Regions from separate parts of the Rhizobium sp. R339 genome, predicted to be linked through region 2. Evidence: predicted binding sites of a transcription regulator. Region 2 holds the regulator's gene; each other region holds the start of a gene.
What was found. Region 2 encodes PhoB, which activates phosphate uptake and scavenging genes when phosphate is short. Its sites were predicted from a motif close to TGTCATNNANCTGTCAT; they were not measured.
Positions count from the first base shown of each region.

Region 1: a site for PhoB is predicted at 1,411-1,427, ahead of ATY76_RS07805 (UDP-2,3-diacylglucosamine diphosphatase). Genes of this name have one in related genera too.
Region 3: a site for PhoB is predicted at 2,181-2,197, ahead of ATY76_RS13400 (bifunctional 2',3'-cyclic-nucleotide 2'-phosphodiesterase/3'-nucleotidase). Genes of this name have one in related genera too.

Region 1 is NZ_LOKV01000004.1:7,184-11,762, forward strand. Features, by position in the region: gene ATY76_RS07795 (efflux RND transporter permease subunit) at 1-508, shown strand, start outside; gene ATY76_RS07800 (phosphoglycerate mutase family protein) at 536-1,285, opposite strand; gene ATY76_RS07805 (UDP-2,3-diacylglucosamine diphosphatase) at 1,488-2,300, shown strand; gene ATY76_RS07810 (MFS transporter) at 2,466-3,683, shown strand; gene dgcA (N-acetyl-D-Glu racemase DgcA) at 3,635-4,579, opposite strand, start outside.
Region 2 is NZ_LOKV01000023.1:434,733-439,311, reverse strand. Features, by position in the region: gene pstA (phosphate ABC transporter permease PstA) at 1-1,165, shown strand, start outside; gene pstB (phosphate ABC transporter ATP-binding protein PstB) at 1,181-1,996, shown strand; gene phoU (phosphate signaling complex protein PhoU) at 2,040-2,753, shown strand; gene phoB (phosphate regulon transcriptional regulator PhoB) at 2,884-3,567, shown strand; gene ATY76_RS21415 (copper homeostasis protein CutC) at 3,578-4,303, opposite strand; gene ATY76_RS21410 (LysR family transcriptional regulator) at 4,300-4,579, opposite strand, start outside.
Region 3 is NZ_LOKV01000010.1:50,218-54,796, forward strand. Features, by position in the region: gene ATY76_RS13395 (LysR family transcriptional regulator) at 1-10, shown strand, start outside; gene ATY76_RS13400 (bifunctional 2',3'-cyclic-nucleotide 2'-phosphodiesterase/3'-nucleotidase) at 50-2,038, opposite strand; gene ATY76_RS13405 (hypothetical protein) at 2,216-2,953, shown strand; gene ATY76_RS13410 (PilZ domain-containing protein) at 2,923-3,327, opposite strand; gene ATY76_RS13415 (DMT family transporter) at 3,414-4,298, opposite strand; gene ATY76_RS13420 (Lrp/AsnC family transcriptional regulator) at 4,371-4,579, opposite strand, start outside.

The DNA.
Region 1 (4,579 bases), on a different contig from region 2:
GGGCCTTTACGAGAGCTGGTCGATCCCGCTGTCGGTGATGCTGGTCGTGCCGCTCGGCGTGCTCGGCTGCGTGCTCGCAGTGATGAGCCGCGACATGTCCAACGACATCTACTTCAAGGTCGGCCTGATCGCGATCATCGGCCTTTCGGCCAAAAACGCGATCCTGATCGTGGAATTCGCCAAGGACGGCTTTGCCGAGGGCAAATCGCTGATGGATGCCGCGATCGAAGGCGCTCGTCTCCGCTTCCGGCCGATCATCATGACCTCGCTCGCCTTCACGCTTGGCGTCGTGCCCCTGGCAATCGCCACCGGTCCCAGCGCTTCAAGCCAGAATGCGATCGGCACGGGCGTGCTCGGCGGCATGATCTCGGCGACGGTGCTGGCGATCTTCTTCGTTCCCGTCTTTTTCGTCTTCGTGCTGCGTCTGCTGAGGACGAAGCGGCCGGCGGCGGTGAACGAAGAGGCCGCGGCAAGCGAGGAGCCGGCGACCGTGACGTCGGCGACATGACGTAAAGCGCCGGCGGATTGCCTTGGGCTATCCGCCGGTTTTCGGCGTGAGCGTGATGTCGGCGCCATGGGCGTCCCGCAGCTGATTTTCCTGTCCCGGCTGGCGGTCGGCGGCCTGGTGCAGCAGGATGGTGTCGTAGCCTTGGCGGCGCGTGCCCTCGATCAGCGTGATGTCGGCATTTCCGGGATTATCGGAGCGCTCGAACCAATCGACGGAGTGATGGAGGAAATTCATCTCGACGGCGCGGTTGGTGACGCCGTGGCCGACGATCGCAACATTATGGTCGCCGCTTTCGGCCTCGTGCATGACGGTCTGGAGGAACAGGCGCACCCGCTGCGCCACATCCGCGCGGCTTTCGCCATCCGGCGGACGCGCGTAAAACTTGCCGCTGTTGTTGCGCAGCCTTGCCCATTTTTCGAATTCCTCGGGGAATTTCTGCCTTTGCTCGGCGTGATCGTAGATTTCCGTGAAGAGGCCGAAATCCTGCTCGCGCAGCAGATAATCCTCCCTGACATCGCCGATGAAATTCTCCGGCAGCGCTTGAAGCAGCGCATCCTTGCTCTGCCGGGTCCTCAGAAACGGCGAATACCAGATGTGCAGCTTCTGGAACCCCTGGCTCGGCAAGCCCTCGAGATAGGAGGCGATGACGGTGCCTGCCTCCGCCGCCTGTCGATAGCCCCATTGGGTCAGCGGCACGTTGTGATCGCCGAATTGGCGATACGCGCGCTCGTCGATGTTGCCGAGGGATTCGCCGTGGCGAACGAGAAAGAGACGCATCAGCCATCCCCCATTGTCCGATAGGAATCGGCGCCATCATGAACGCGCTCCATGCCCAGGGCAACATGCCATGCAGGATGCCGCCCGGCGCGCAAACGACAGGTTTGCAGGGCTTTTCCCCAACTTGTCATCTTCCTGAAACACGAGTCTGGTTTTGGAAGGCTAGATGAAAGATGGGGCACGAGCACTGTTCGTGACAGACATGATGGAACCCAGGCATTTCCGCACACTCTTCATTTCCGATGTGCACCTCGGCTCGAAGGCCGCGAAGGCTGATTTCCTCCTGGATTTTCTGCGCTACCATGAAGCCGATACGATCGTGCTCGTCGGCGACATCGTCGATGGCTGGCGCCTGAAGCGCAGCTGGTATTGGCCGCAGGTGTGCAACGACGTGGTCCAGAAGCTGCTGCGCAAGGCGCGCAAGGGCACACGCGTCGTCTACATCCCCGGCAATCACGATGAATTCCTGCGCGACTTCCCGGGCATGCATTTCGGCGGCATCGAAGTCGTCGAGCGCATGATGCATGACGGCGCCGACGGCAAGAAATACCTGATCCTGCACGGCGACGAATTCGACGTCGTCGTCCGCAACGCCCGGCTGCTCGCCTATCTCGGCGACTGGGCTTACGATACGGCCATCCGCATCAACATTCTGCTCGCGGCCGTCCGCCGCCGCCTCGGCATGCCTTACTGGTCGTTTTCCGCATGGGCCAAGCTGCAGGTCAAGCATGCGGTCAATTTCATCGGTGAATTCGAGCGTGTCGTGACCGAAGAAGCCCGCAAGAGCGGCGCCGACGGCGTGATCTGCGGCCATATCCACCACGCGGTGATCCAGGACATGGACGGGATCCGCTACATCAATACCGGCGACTGGGTGGAAAGCTGCACGGCGGTCGCCGAACATGAGGACGGCACCTTCGAGCTGATCACCTGGCGGGCGCTTGCGAGCACCGTGCCGGCGCTTGTTGCCGTCGAGCGCTCCGAAGACGCGGAGCTCGCCCCGCAGGCCGCCTGATTTCGGCGTCGCCGCTTGCCGCGGCGGCACTGCAGCAATTTAGCCGTTACCGCGAGGTGACAGGCCCTATTTATTTTCTAAAACGTTTCCGGACGGCTATTTCTCGCAATAGTCGTCCCTAGGGTGCTGTGTTAGGACAAGGATCAGTTTCCTTCAGGTCCACCCATGATTCCCGCTCAACATCTCCCGGGTGAGGGAGCGCCGCCGCGCTTCCGGCTGCTCAGTGCGCTTTCCTATTGCGCGCCGCTGCTCGTCAACGGCGTTGTCCTGCCGTTCTTCCCGGTATGGCTCGAAACCCACAGTTTCAGCGATCATGAGATCGGCATCATCCTTGCCATACCGATGGTCGTCCGCGTGCTGGTGGCGCCTGTGGTCGCCATGATCGCCGACCGCCTGAAGGAGCGCGCCGACGTGCTCCTCTGGTCCGGCTCTCTGTCGCTGCTGACGGCGATCGCACTGTACTGGACGACCAGCTTCTGGCCGGTGACGATCGTCTTCGCGCTTCAGGGCGCCACCTTCGCGCCCTATGTGCCCGTGGTGGAATCGATCGTCATCTCGGGTGTGCGCCGTTGGGGGCTCGATTATGGGTCGATGCGGGTGTGGGGTTCGGTCGCCTTCATCGTCTCGACGCTGGTCGGCGGCCAGCTGATCGGCCGCTGGGGCGGCGGGATGGTGCTCGTCGTCATGGTGTTCGGTTTCACCATGACCGTCGTGATGGCGATCTTCTGTCCGCGTATCGGGCCGACGCGGCGGCGCGGCCAGCCGATCGACCTACCGGCCGCCACCGGCAGCGGGCTGCGCGAGCCGCATTTGCTGCTGCTCCTGATCGGTGTCGCCATCCAGCAGTCGAGCCATGCGGTGCTCAACGCCTTTTCCTCGATCTACTGGCATCAACTTGGCTTTTCCGGCACTGAGGTCGGCCTGCTCTGGAGTGCCGGCGTGGCGTCCGAAGTGACGGTATTCTTCCTGTCGAAGCGTCTCAACCGGCGCTTCAATGCCTGGACGCTGATCCGCTTCGGTTGCGCCGTCAGCTTCTGCCGCTGGATCCTGTTTCCGATGAATGCCGGCTTTGCCGGCTTCTTCCTGCTGCAATGTTTCCACGGCTTCACCTATGCCTTCGTGCATACGGGCGTGCAGCGGCGGATTGTGGCGACGGTGCAGGAGACGCAGGAATCATCGGCGCAGGGCGCCTATTTCTTCTATGTCGGCATGGCGATGGGGCTAATGACCATCGCGTCGGGCTATCTCTACGCCTGGCTCGGGCTCGTCAGCTATTACGTCATGGCGCTCGTCGCGCTTTCCGGCCTCGGGCTGGTGATCTACGCCTATTACCTTCAGCCCCAGAGGGCGTTTTCCGGCGGGAAGACCAGAGAAGCGGCATAATGCAGGCCGGGCTCGCGGTCTCGGGCGAGCAGCAGCGGACCGTCGAGATCGACAAAATCGGCATTCTGGGCGAGCAGCACCGCCGGCGCCATGGCAAGCGAAGTGCCGACCATGCAGCCGATCATAATGGAAAAGCCGAGCCGCTCGGCTTCCGCCTTCATCGCCAAGGCTTCCGTCAGGCCGCCCGTTTTGTCGAGCTTGATGTTGACCGCATCGTAGCGGTCGGCAAGGCTTGCGAGATCGCCGGTGTGATGAACGCTCTCGTCGGCGCAGACGAGGAGTGGGCGACGGATCTCGGCAAGCAGCGCATCCTGGCCGGCCGGCAAGGGTTGCTCGACGAGGGCGACACCTGATTCCGCGGCGATATGAAGGTGACGTTCCAGCACCGCTTCGGGCCAGCCCTCGTTGGCGTCGAGAATGATTGCGGCATCAGGTGCTGCCGCACAGACGGCGCGGATGCGGCTTTCATCGTCGCCGGTTCCGACCTTGACCTTGAGCAGAGCGCGGCCGGCATGTTCGCGCGCCTGGGCGGCCATCACCTCCGGCTCGCCGAGCGAGATGGTGTAGGCGGTGGTGAGCGGCTTGAGCGCGGTGAGGCCGAGCCGGGCAGCGACAGCTTGGCCCGTGCGTTTGGATTCGAGATCCCAGAGCGCGCAATCGACGGCGTTGCGCGCCGCGCCCGGCGGCATTGCCGACAAGAGATCGGCACGCGAGATGCCGGCTTCAACAAGCGGGCGCGCGGCCTCAATCTGGGCGCAGACGCTCTGCATGGTCTCGCCGTAGCGGCGATAGGGCACGCATTCGCCGTGCCCCTGCGCGCCTTCTTCGGTGAGCGTGCAGGTGATGACCTCGGCCTCGGTCTTTGCGCCGCGCGAGATGGTAAAAGTTCCGGCAAT
Region 2 (4,579 bases):
GTGGACGGTCATTGGCAAAGGCTACACCGCCTTCCAGCAGACCGTGATCACCCTGCCGGTCGAATTCTCCGAGAAGACGATCGACCCCAACAACAAGCGTGCGACCGATCCTTCGGTGCTGATCGCCGCCAATTATCCGGTTCTGCTGCGCGACGCGATCGTCAAGCAGCTGAACATCAACGCTTCCAGCAAGCCTGACGTGCGCGATGCAACGGCCATGCTCTCCAAGGGCGCGCCGATCCAGCTGCGCGATATGGTCGTCGCGGACCCGTCGATCATCGGCAAGACGGTCAACGTCACCGTGCTCGCCGATGCCAATGTCGACAGCGCCAACAAGGGCCAGATCGATCTTTCCGTCGATGAGAAGAACCGCAAGGTCAACGACAAGCAGGTCGCCTGGATGAACCAGCTGAAGGCGAGCGGCGTTCTTCAGAAGGATTTCAACACCGGCCTCTTCGTCAACGGCAACTCCAGCCGTCCGGAGGCTGCAGGCCTTGGCGTCGCCCTCATCGGCTCGCTCTACCTGATGCTGATCGTGTTGGCGCTTTCGCTGCCGATCGGCGTCGCCGCCTCGATCTATCTCGAGGAATTCGCGCCGAAGAACAAGCTGACGGACCTGATCGAAGTCAACATCAACAACCTCGCCGCCGTTCCCTCGATCGTCTACGGTCTGCTTGGTCTTTCGGTCTTCATCAACTTCATCGGCCTGCCGCGCTCAGCCTCGCTGGTCGGCGGCCTGGTGCTGACGCTGATGACACTGCCGACGATCATCATCGCGACGCGCGCCGCACTCCGCGCCGTGCCGCCTTCGATCCGCGCCGCAGCGCTCGGCCTCGGTGCTTCGAAGATGCAGATGGTGTTCCACCACGTCCTGCCGCTCGCCATGCCCGGCATCCTCACAGGCACGATCATCGGTCTTGCACATGCTCTCGGCGAAACCGCGCCGCTGCTCTTGATCGGCATGGTCGCCTTCGTCGCCAACGCGCCCGCGACACCGCTCGAACCCTCGACGGCCCTGCCGGTGCAGGTCTATATGTGGGCGAACGAGGCCGAACGTGCCTTCGTGGAGCGTACTTCGGGTGCCATCATCGTCCTGCTCCTGTTCCTGATCGTCATGAACATGGGCGCTATCCTCTTGCGTCGTCGCTTCGAGCGCCGCTGGTAAACGGAGTTAAACATCATGAACATGTTGACGGAAGCAGCAGTTGAAAAGGCGCTGGATCAGAAGATGAGCAACGTCCCGTATAAGATGATCGGCCAGGATGTCTCGGTCTATTATGGTGAGAAGCGCGCGCTTTTCGATGTGAACCTGAACATCCGCGAAAACACCGTAACCGCCCTGATCGGCCCGTCGGGCTGCGGCAAGTCGACCTTCCTGCGGAGCCTCAACCGCATGAACGATACAATCGACGGCTGCCGGGTCACCGGCAAGATCACGCTCGACAGCGACGATATCTATGATCCCGATATTGACGTCGTGGAGCTTCGCGCCCGCGTCGGCATGGTCTTCCAGAAGCCGAACCCGTTCCCGAAGTCGATCTATGAAAACGTCTCCTACGGTCCGCGCATCCACGGCCTTGCCAAGTCGAAGGCCGACCTCGACCAGATCGTCGAGACCAGTCTGCAGCGCGCCGGCCTCTGGAACGAGGTCAAGGACCGCGTGCATGAATCCGGCACCGGCCTCTCCGGCGGTCAGCAGCAGCGCCTCTGCATTGCCCGCGCCGTCGCCGTCAGCCCTGAGGTCATCCTGATGGACGAGCCCTGCTCGGCGCTCGATCCGATCGCCACTGCCAAGGTCGAGGAGCTGATCCACGAGCTGCGCGAAAACTACACGATCGTCATCGTCACGCACTCCATGCAGCAGGCGGCCCGTGTTTCGCAGCGCACCGCCATGTTCCACCTCGGCAACCTCGTCGAGGAAAACGACACCGACAAGATGTTCACCAATCCGGACGATCCGCGCACCCAGGACTACATCATGGGCCGCTTCGGCTGATTCTGGCGACACGACGTCTTCCCGTTATTCGAGGATAAAGCCCATGGCATCGACACATATTTTTTCTGCCTATGATGATGATCTGAAGTTCCTGTCCAGGCGGATTTCCGAAATGGGCGGCCTGGCCGAGCAGATGGTCAGCGAATCCGTACGCGCGCTCGTCAATGGCGATACTGCGCTCGCCCAGAAGGTCATTTCGGACGACGTGATCCTCGATCACATGGAACGCGAGATCGGCGACAAGGCGATCGTCACCATCGCCCGCCGTCAGCCGATGGCATCGGACCTGCGCGAGATCATGGGTTCGATCCGGATCGCCGCCGATCTCGAACGCGTCGGCGATCTCGGCAAAAACACCGCCAAGCGCGTCATCGCCGTGCAGGCGACCGGCGTTCCCCGCAAGCTCGCCCGCGGTCTCGAGCATCTCTCAGAACTCGCGCTCGTGCAGCTCAAGGAAGTGCTCGACGTCTACACGACGCGCGCTGCCGACAAGGCCAAGTCGATCCGCGAACGCGACAACGAGATCGACGCCATGTACACCTCGCTGTTCCGCGAACTCCTGACCTACATGATGGAAGATCCGCGCAACATCACCAGCTGCACGCATCTTCTCTTCTGCGCCAAGAACATCGAGCGTATCGGCGACCACGCCACCAACATCGCCGAGACGATCTATTACATGGCGACCGGCGCACAGCCGGAAGGCGACCGTCCGAAGGACGACAGCGCCAACACCGTCGGCGCGGTCACGGAATAACCGTTCCGGGCCAGCCAGTTGCGCGCCCGCGCGGGCGCGCAGCGAGGTCACAGCCAATTCTGATTTTGCGCAGGATCCCGTGCTTAAATCGTCTTCGGTTTAAGGATCGTGCGCGAGGAGACCGAGACGCATGATCCCGAGAGTTGCAGTTGTTGAAGATGAAGAAGCCCTCAGCGTGCTTCTTCGTTACAATCTCGAAGCGGAAGGCTTCGAGGTCGATACCATCCTTCGCGGCGACGAAGCCGAGATCCGGCTCCAGGAGCGCACGCCCGATCTTCTCATCCTCGACTGGATGCTGCCCGGCGTCTCCGGCATCGAGCTCTGCCGGCGCCTGCGCATGCGGCCGGAAACCGAGCGTCTGCCGATCATCATGCTGACGGCGCGCGGCGAAGAGAGCGAGCGCGTCCGCGGGCTGTCGACCGGCGCCGACGATTACGTCGTCAAGCCGTTTTCGACCCCCGAGCTCGTCGCCCGCGTCAAGGCCATGCTGCGCCGCGCCCGGCCGGAGGTTCTGTCAACGGTACTGAAATGCGGCGATATCGAGCTCGACCGTGAAACGCACCGCGTCCATCGCAAGAGCCGCGAAGTCCGCCTCGGCCCCACCGAATTCCGCCTGCTGGAATTCCTGATGTCGTCGCCAGGCCGGGTCTTCTCCCGTTCGCAGCTTCTGGACGGCGTCTGGGGCCACGACATCTATGTCGACGAACGCACCGTCGACGTCCATGTCGGCCGCCTGCGCAAGGCGCTGAACTTCTCCAACATGCAGGACGTCATCCGCACCGTCCGCGGCGCCGGCTATTCGATGGAAGCGTGAGGCTAAAAGCCTAAGCTTCCGCCGCGATCGCCCTGCACATCTCCCGGACCACCGCCACATCCGTCTTGTTGCTGCTCTTCGCCTCGAAGCCGAAGGCGACGGCGCGGGGGTCGGCGCTTTCGATGGGTGAACTGCAGGAGCCATGGACCTCGCGGGCGCCGGTTGCCTGCAAGATAGCACCGACATTCGCGGGGCGGATGCCGCTGCCGGGCATGATGGATATGCGGCCGGCCGCCCTTGCCGAAAGGCGTTTCAGCGTTTCCAGGCCGTCTGGAGCCTTCAGCGCGCAGCCGGAGGTGAGGATGCGTTCGCAGCCGAGCTCGACCGCCTGTTCCAGCGCCTCATCGGCATCCGGCACCAGATCGAAGGCACGATGCAGCGTCGAGCCGAGGCCCATCGCATGCGCCTTCAGGCGGTGGATCAGCGGCATGTCGAGCGTACCGTCCGGCCGGTTGGCGCCGATGACGACACCGGCGAGGCCGGCGGCGCGCACGGCATCGATGTCGAGCATCATCGCCTCCTCGTCCGTCCTGCCGAAGATGAAGGGGCCGGCATGCGGGCGGATCATTGCGTAGACGGGGATGGGCGCTCTGGCAGCGATCAGCATCAGGCTCGGCAGCGGCGTCAAGCCGCCGAGTTCCAGCGCCGAGCAAAGCTCGATGCGGCCGGCGCCGCCTTCGATGGCGGCGGCCAAGCCCTCGGCGCTGTCGACGCAGACCTCAAGCAAAATCGTCATGCTGCACTCTCCCTGGCGCCCTCCTCCGCCTGCCGCATGGCTTGCGAGAGAGATTGCGACGTAATTCTTGCCGCCGCCTCGATGATGACGGCGCAGGCATCGGCGGCGGCTTTGCGGTGGTTGAAGGCGACGTGATAGGACATCGGCAAATGCTCGTCGAGATCGACGATGCGCACCTTGTCGGCGATCGGCATGGCGCTGACGCGGCCGAGGAAGGAGACGTAGCCGTGATTGGCGACGAGATCGACGATCACGGGCAGTGAATCCGCCGCGGTG
Region 3 (4,579 bases), on a different contig from region 2:
GGCCGAATGATGAAGGCGCGATGCCGCGCCTTCATTCATCTCACTCTGATTAAAGAACCAGTCTGAACTTCGAGAAGCCGTCGGCTCCTTCGCCGGCCTCCTCGATCTTGACGCTCTTGACCGCGGTGAGGAACTGCTTCGCCTTCGGGCCGCTTTCGAAAGTGACGGTCGTGCCGGCAAGCGGCTCAAAGGTCCAGTTCGCGTCCGCCGACGGATTGATCGTGCCCTGCTCATGGACATAGCGGACGATGACGTCGCGATTGGTATCCGGCGCCTGGAAAATCACCTTGTCAGCCGTAATCTCAGGGAAGTTTCCGCCGCCGCCGGCGCGATAATTGTTCGAGACGACGACGAATTTCTGCGCCGGATCGATCGGCTTGCCATTGAAGGCCAGGTTCTGGATCCGGTTGGAGTCGGGATTGATCGCCTTGCCGGATGAATCATATTTCGGCGGCTGCGACAGATCGATCTGGTAGGTAACGCCGTCGATCACGTCGAAATTATAGGACGGGAAGTCGGTGTTGAGCAGCGGCGCATCCTTCGAGCCTGCGGGAACGTGATTGAACATGCCGGCCGACATTTCGAGCCAGTTCTTCACCTGAGCGCCGGTGATCGCCACGGCCTGGACCGTGTTCGGATAAAGATAGAGGTCGGCGACGTTCTTGATGGCGATGTCGCCGGCCGGAACGTCGGTGTAATAATCCGCGCCGCCGCGCCCGCCGGCCTTGAAGGGGGCCGCGGCCGAAAGCACCGGCAGATCCTTATACTCGGTGTCGGCGAGCATCTGCTTGATGTACCAGGTCTGAGCCTGGCTGACGACCTGGACGGAGGGATCGTCGGCGACGAGTGCGAAATAGGAATAGAGCGGCGCGGAGGTCTTGCCGACGGGGGTGCGGACATAGGCGAGCGTCGCCTCGTGCTCGGCCTTGGCGGCCTCGACCACTTCTTTCTTGTCGGCGTAGTCGGCCACCACCTTCTTCTTGTCGTCGCGGTGATAGATCGGCCGTGCTTCCGAGGTGAAGTCGACGATCTTCCAGCTGTTGCCGTCCTTTTCGAGCAGCAGGTCGATAAGGCCGAGATGCGAGCCCCAGAAGCCGGCCATCACTGCGGGCTTGCCATGCAGCGTGCCCTTGACGGGGTCGGCATTGGCGATGCCGTCCCAGCTCTTCGGGCCGGGGAAGACGAGATGCTGATGGCCGGTGAAGATCGCGTCGATCCCTTCGACGGCGGCGAGATGCAACGAGGCGTTCTCCATCTTTTCGGAGGGCGCGGCTCCGTCGATGCCGGAATGGGACAGCGCGATGACGATATCGGCGCCGGCTTCCTTCATGGCGGGGACCCAGGCTTTGGCGGCCTCGACGATATCGCGCGTCTGCGCCTTGCCCTCGAGGTTCTTGACGTCCCAGAGCATGATCTGCGGCGGCACGAAGCCGATGAAGCCGATCTTGACCGGGCTCTCCTTGCCGGCGCCGTCCTTGATCTGTTTTTCCAGGATGACGTAGGGCTTGAAGAACAGGTCGTCCTGCTTCGGGTCCGAGGCGAGCTGGCCCTTGGTCAGGTTGGCGCAGACGAAGGGGAAATTCGCGCCTGACAGAACCTTGAACATGAAGTCGAGGCCGTAATTGAACTCGTGATTGCCGAGCGTGCCGACCGAATAGCCGAGCGTGTTCATCGCCTTGATGACAGGATGGATGTCGCCGTCCTTCATGCCGTGCTGATAGGCCATATAGTCGCCCATCGGATTGCCCTGCAGCACGTCGCCATTATCGATCAGCAGCGAGTTGGCGGCTTCCGCGCGGATATTGTCAATGATCGTTCCGGTACGCGAAAGGCCCATCGTGTCGTTCGGCTTGTCGGCATAATAGTCATAGGGGAAGACGTTGACGTGAATGTCGGTCGTTTCCATCAGCCGCAGATGCGCCTGGTTGGCGCTGGCCCGCGCGCTGAAAGGGTGCAGCAGCACCAGAGCGGAAGTCGCGGCGAGACCGCCGAGCAGGGAACGGCGGCTCATGACGCCGACATCGAAAATGGAAGACATGGAAACCTCTCCTTCAAAGATCATGCATCGTCCGGCCCGTCAGAATTAGGACGATTTGGCGAGGAGTACACTTCAAAAATGACGGGACGGCAAAACAATCCGGGCGAAAGGCGGCGTGGTTTTAAAATACAATTTATGGTAAAGTCGTCGGGCTGACATCCATCGGGGGACTGGATCATGAGCCGGGTCGTCATCGCAATGGTCGGAGGTTTCGGAGGCACCGCGCCCAGTCTGGTCGACAAGGCGCAGGCGCTCTACAGCGGCGACGTGGAGAAATGGCTGACGAGCACCGCAAATCCGTGGATCTCGGTTGCCTGTGCGCTCGGCGCCATCACGGTCTTCTTCGTCATCGGCGCCGCGATCGCCCTGATCTACCGCGAGCAGCAGCTGCAGAAGGCGCTTCTCCTCGGCATCGGCGCGCCGGCTCTCATCATGGCGGCCGCGCAAGGCAGTTCGGTCAACCCGAAGCCGATCGAAGTCAAGCCGGCCGAAGTCAGGCCGGTCTCCAGCCTCTTTTCCATTGCCGGTGCCGCCTATGCCCAGGACGGCAATCGCTCGCTGCCGCCCCGTGTCGAACTGAGGGTCAATCCGGGCTGGACTGAGGGCGAATGTCAGACCTGCGATATCAAATTCCTTGGCAGCGACGGCCAGATCATCGCCAGCGAGCCCCTTTCAGCAAGCCCGGCGCCCGGCGCCGTCAACGTGCCCCTCGGCACGGAGACGATCGTGCTGTCAGGCGCCAACGCCAACAGCGCCGCCATCGATGTCAGGAATCTGGATGCCAAGCTGCCGCAGACTCAAGGCCCGGTCACCCTCGACGTCAACGTCAACCGCAGCTACTGGAACGACCTCAGCCGCTCCTTCGGCGCCAAGACGGTGCAGCCTTATGATTTCAGCGTCGACGTCGCCAAGTGAGGCGGGCGGCCGCCGCCGCTATTCGGTCTGACCAGCGGACGCACCGCCAGCACCGGCCGTATTTCCTTGTGGAAAAATCGGAAATAGGAGGAAACCTGAGCGCGTGCATTCGAATTCACGTCGAACTGGATGCCGACGCGGCCATTGTGCTTCCAGCGGATGATGCCCTCCAGCAGTCCGAGGTTTTCCGCTTCGATCCGCACCTTGCTGCCGGAGGCGGCGTGAACCGGTCCCTTCGTCTCCAGAGCGGCGCCTGTTGCCGAGAGGTTGAGGATGCGGACATCCACCTCGGTGTTCAGATATCTCATATTGCCGAAGACACGGCAGTTTTTGCGGTCGGCCTTCCGGGCCGTAATTTTCAGGTTGCGCGTCATACTGTCTCCCTTGGACATCGCGATGGGAGCATAGCGCCGGAAAATTGAAATGGTTTTAGGGGCTTGGCTAAAATTGCAGTGAAACGTCATTTGGCTGCGGCGGCCGTCCGGCGTCCCACAACATGCTCGCGCCAGATGGTGAAGATGCCGGCGGCGACGACGATGACCGAGCCGATGATGGTGTTGAGACTGAGCGTTTCGTCGTAGATCGTCACACCGATGATCGAGGCGTAGACCAGTGATAGATAGGTTAGCGGCTGGACGGCGGCGGCATCGAGGAGATCGTAGGCGCGGATCAGGAAATAATGGCTGGAAATGCTGGTCATGCAGACGAGCGCCATCCAGCCCCAGTCTCCGGGCGACATCCAGCTCCAATAGAACGGGCCGATGATGGTCATCGCGATGCCGCCGATGACGCCGGTATAGAAGAAGCTGGTCATCGACGAATCGTCGCGGCTTACGAGACGCGTGGCGATGACATAGAAGGCGAAGTTGAAGCAGGAAATGATGGCCAGCAGCAGTTTCACATCGAAAAACTCGCCTTCCGGCTTCAGGATCAGCAGCACCCCGAAAAGTCCGGCGCCGATCGCCATCCACCGTCGCCAGCCGACGCGCTCGCCGAGGATCGGCATCGACAGCAGCGCGATCAGGATCGGTGTGGCGGAAAAGATCGCTTGTGAACGGGCAAGGCCGATCACGGCAAAACAGGTGATGGCCAGAACCACCTGGACGGCAAGCAGCACGCCGCGCACTACCTGTAGGGCAGGGCGTTTGGTGCGGGCAGTCGCTTTGAGACCACCGCGCATCTTCGAAGCGAGGATGATCGTGAACAGCGCGAAGGCCCAGTAGCGGATCATCGTCACGAAGATCGGCGGGTAGGCAGACGCCAGATGTTTCGAGATGGCGTCCTGAAGAGAGAAGATGGTGATCGCCAGAAGAGCGAAAATATAACCGTGAGTCTTCGATGTCATAATATGCCGATGAGCGGGAAACGCCCGCGCGCACCGAAAGTCTGGGCAGGCTTTCGGCAAATATGCAAGGCCTCAAAGTCCGACATTTGGCCTGTCGATGATTTCTCTGAGCGCGAAGCTCGAATTGATCTTGACCACGTGGGGCAGGGCCGACAGCCAGTCGCGATGGATGCGTTCGTAATCTTCCAGATCGCGGGCGGCGACCCTGAGGATATAGTCATATTCGCCCGACATCAGATAGCAGACGAGCACGTTGGGGCAGAGCTTCACCGCCGCCTCGA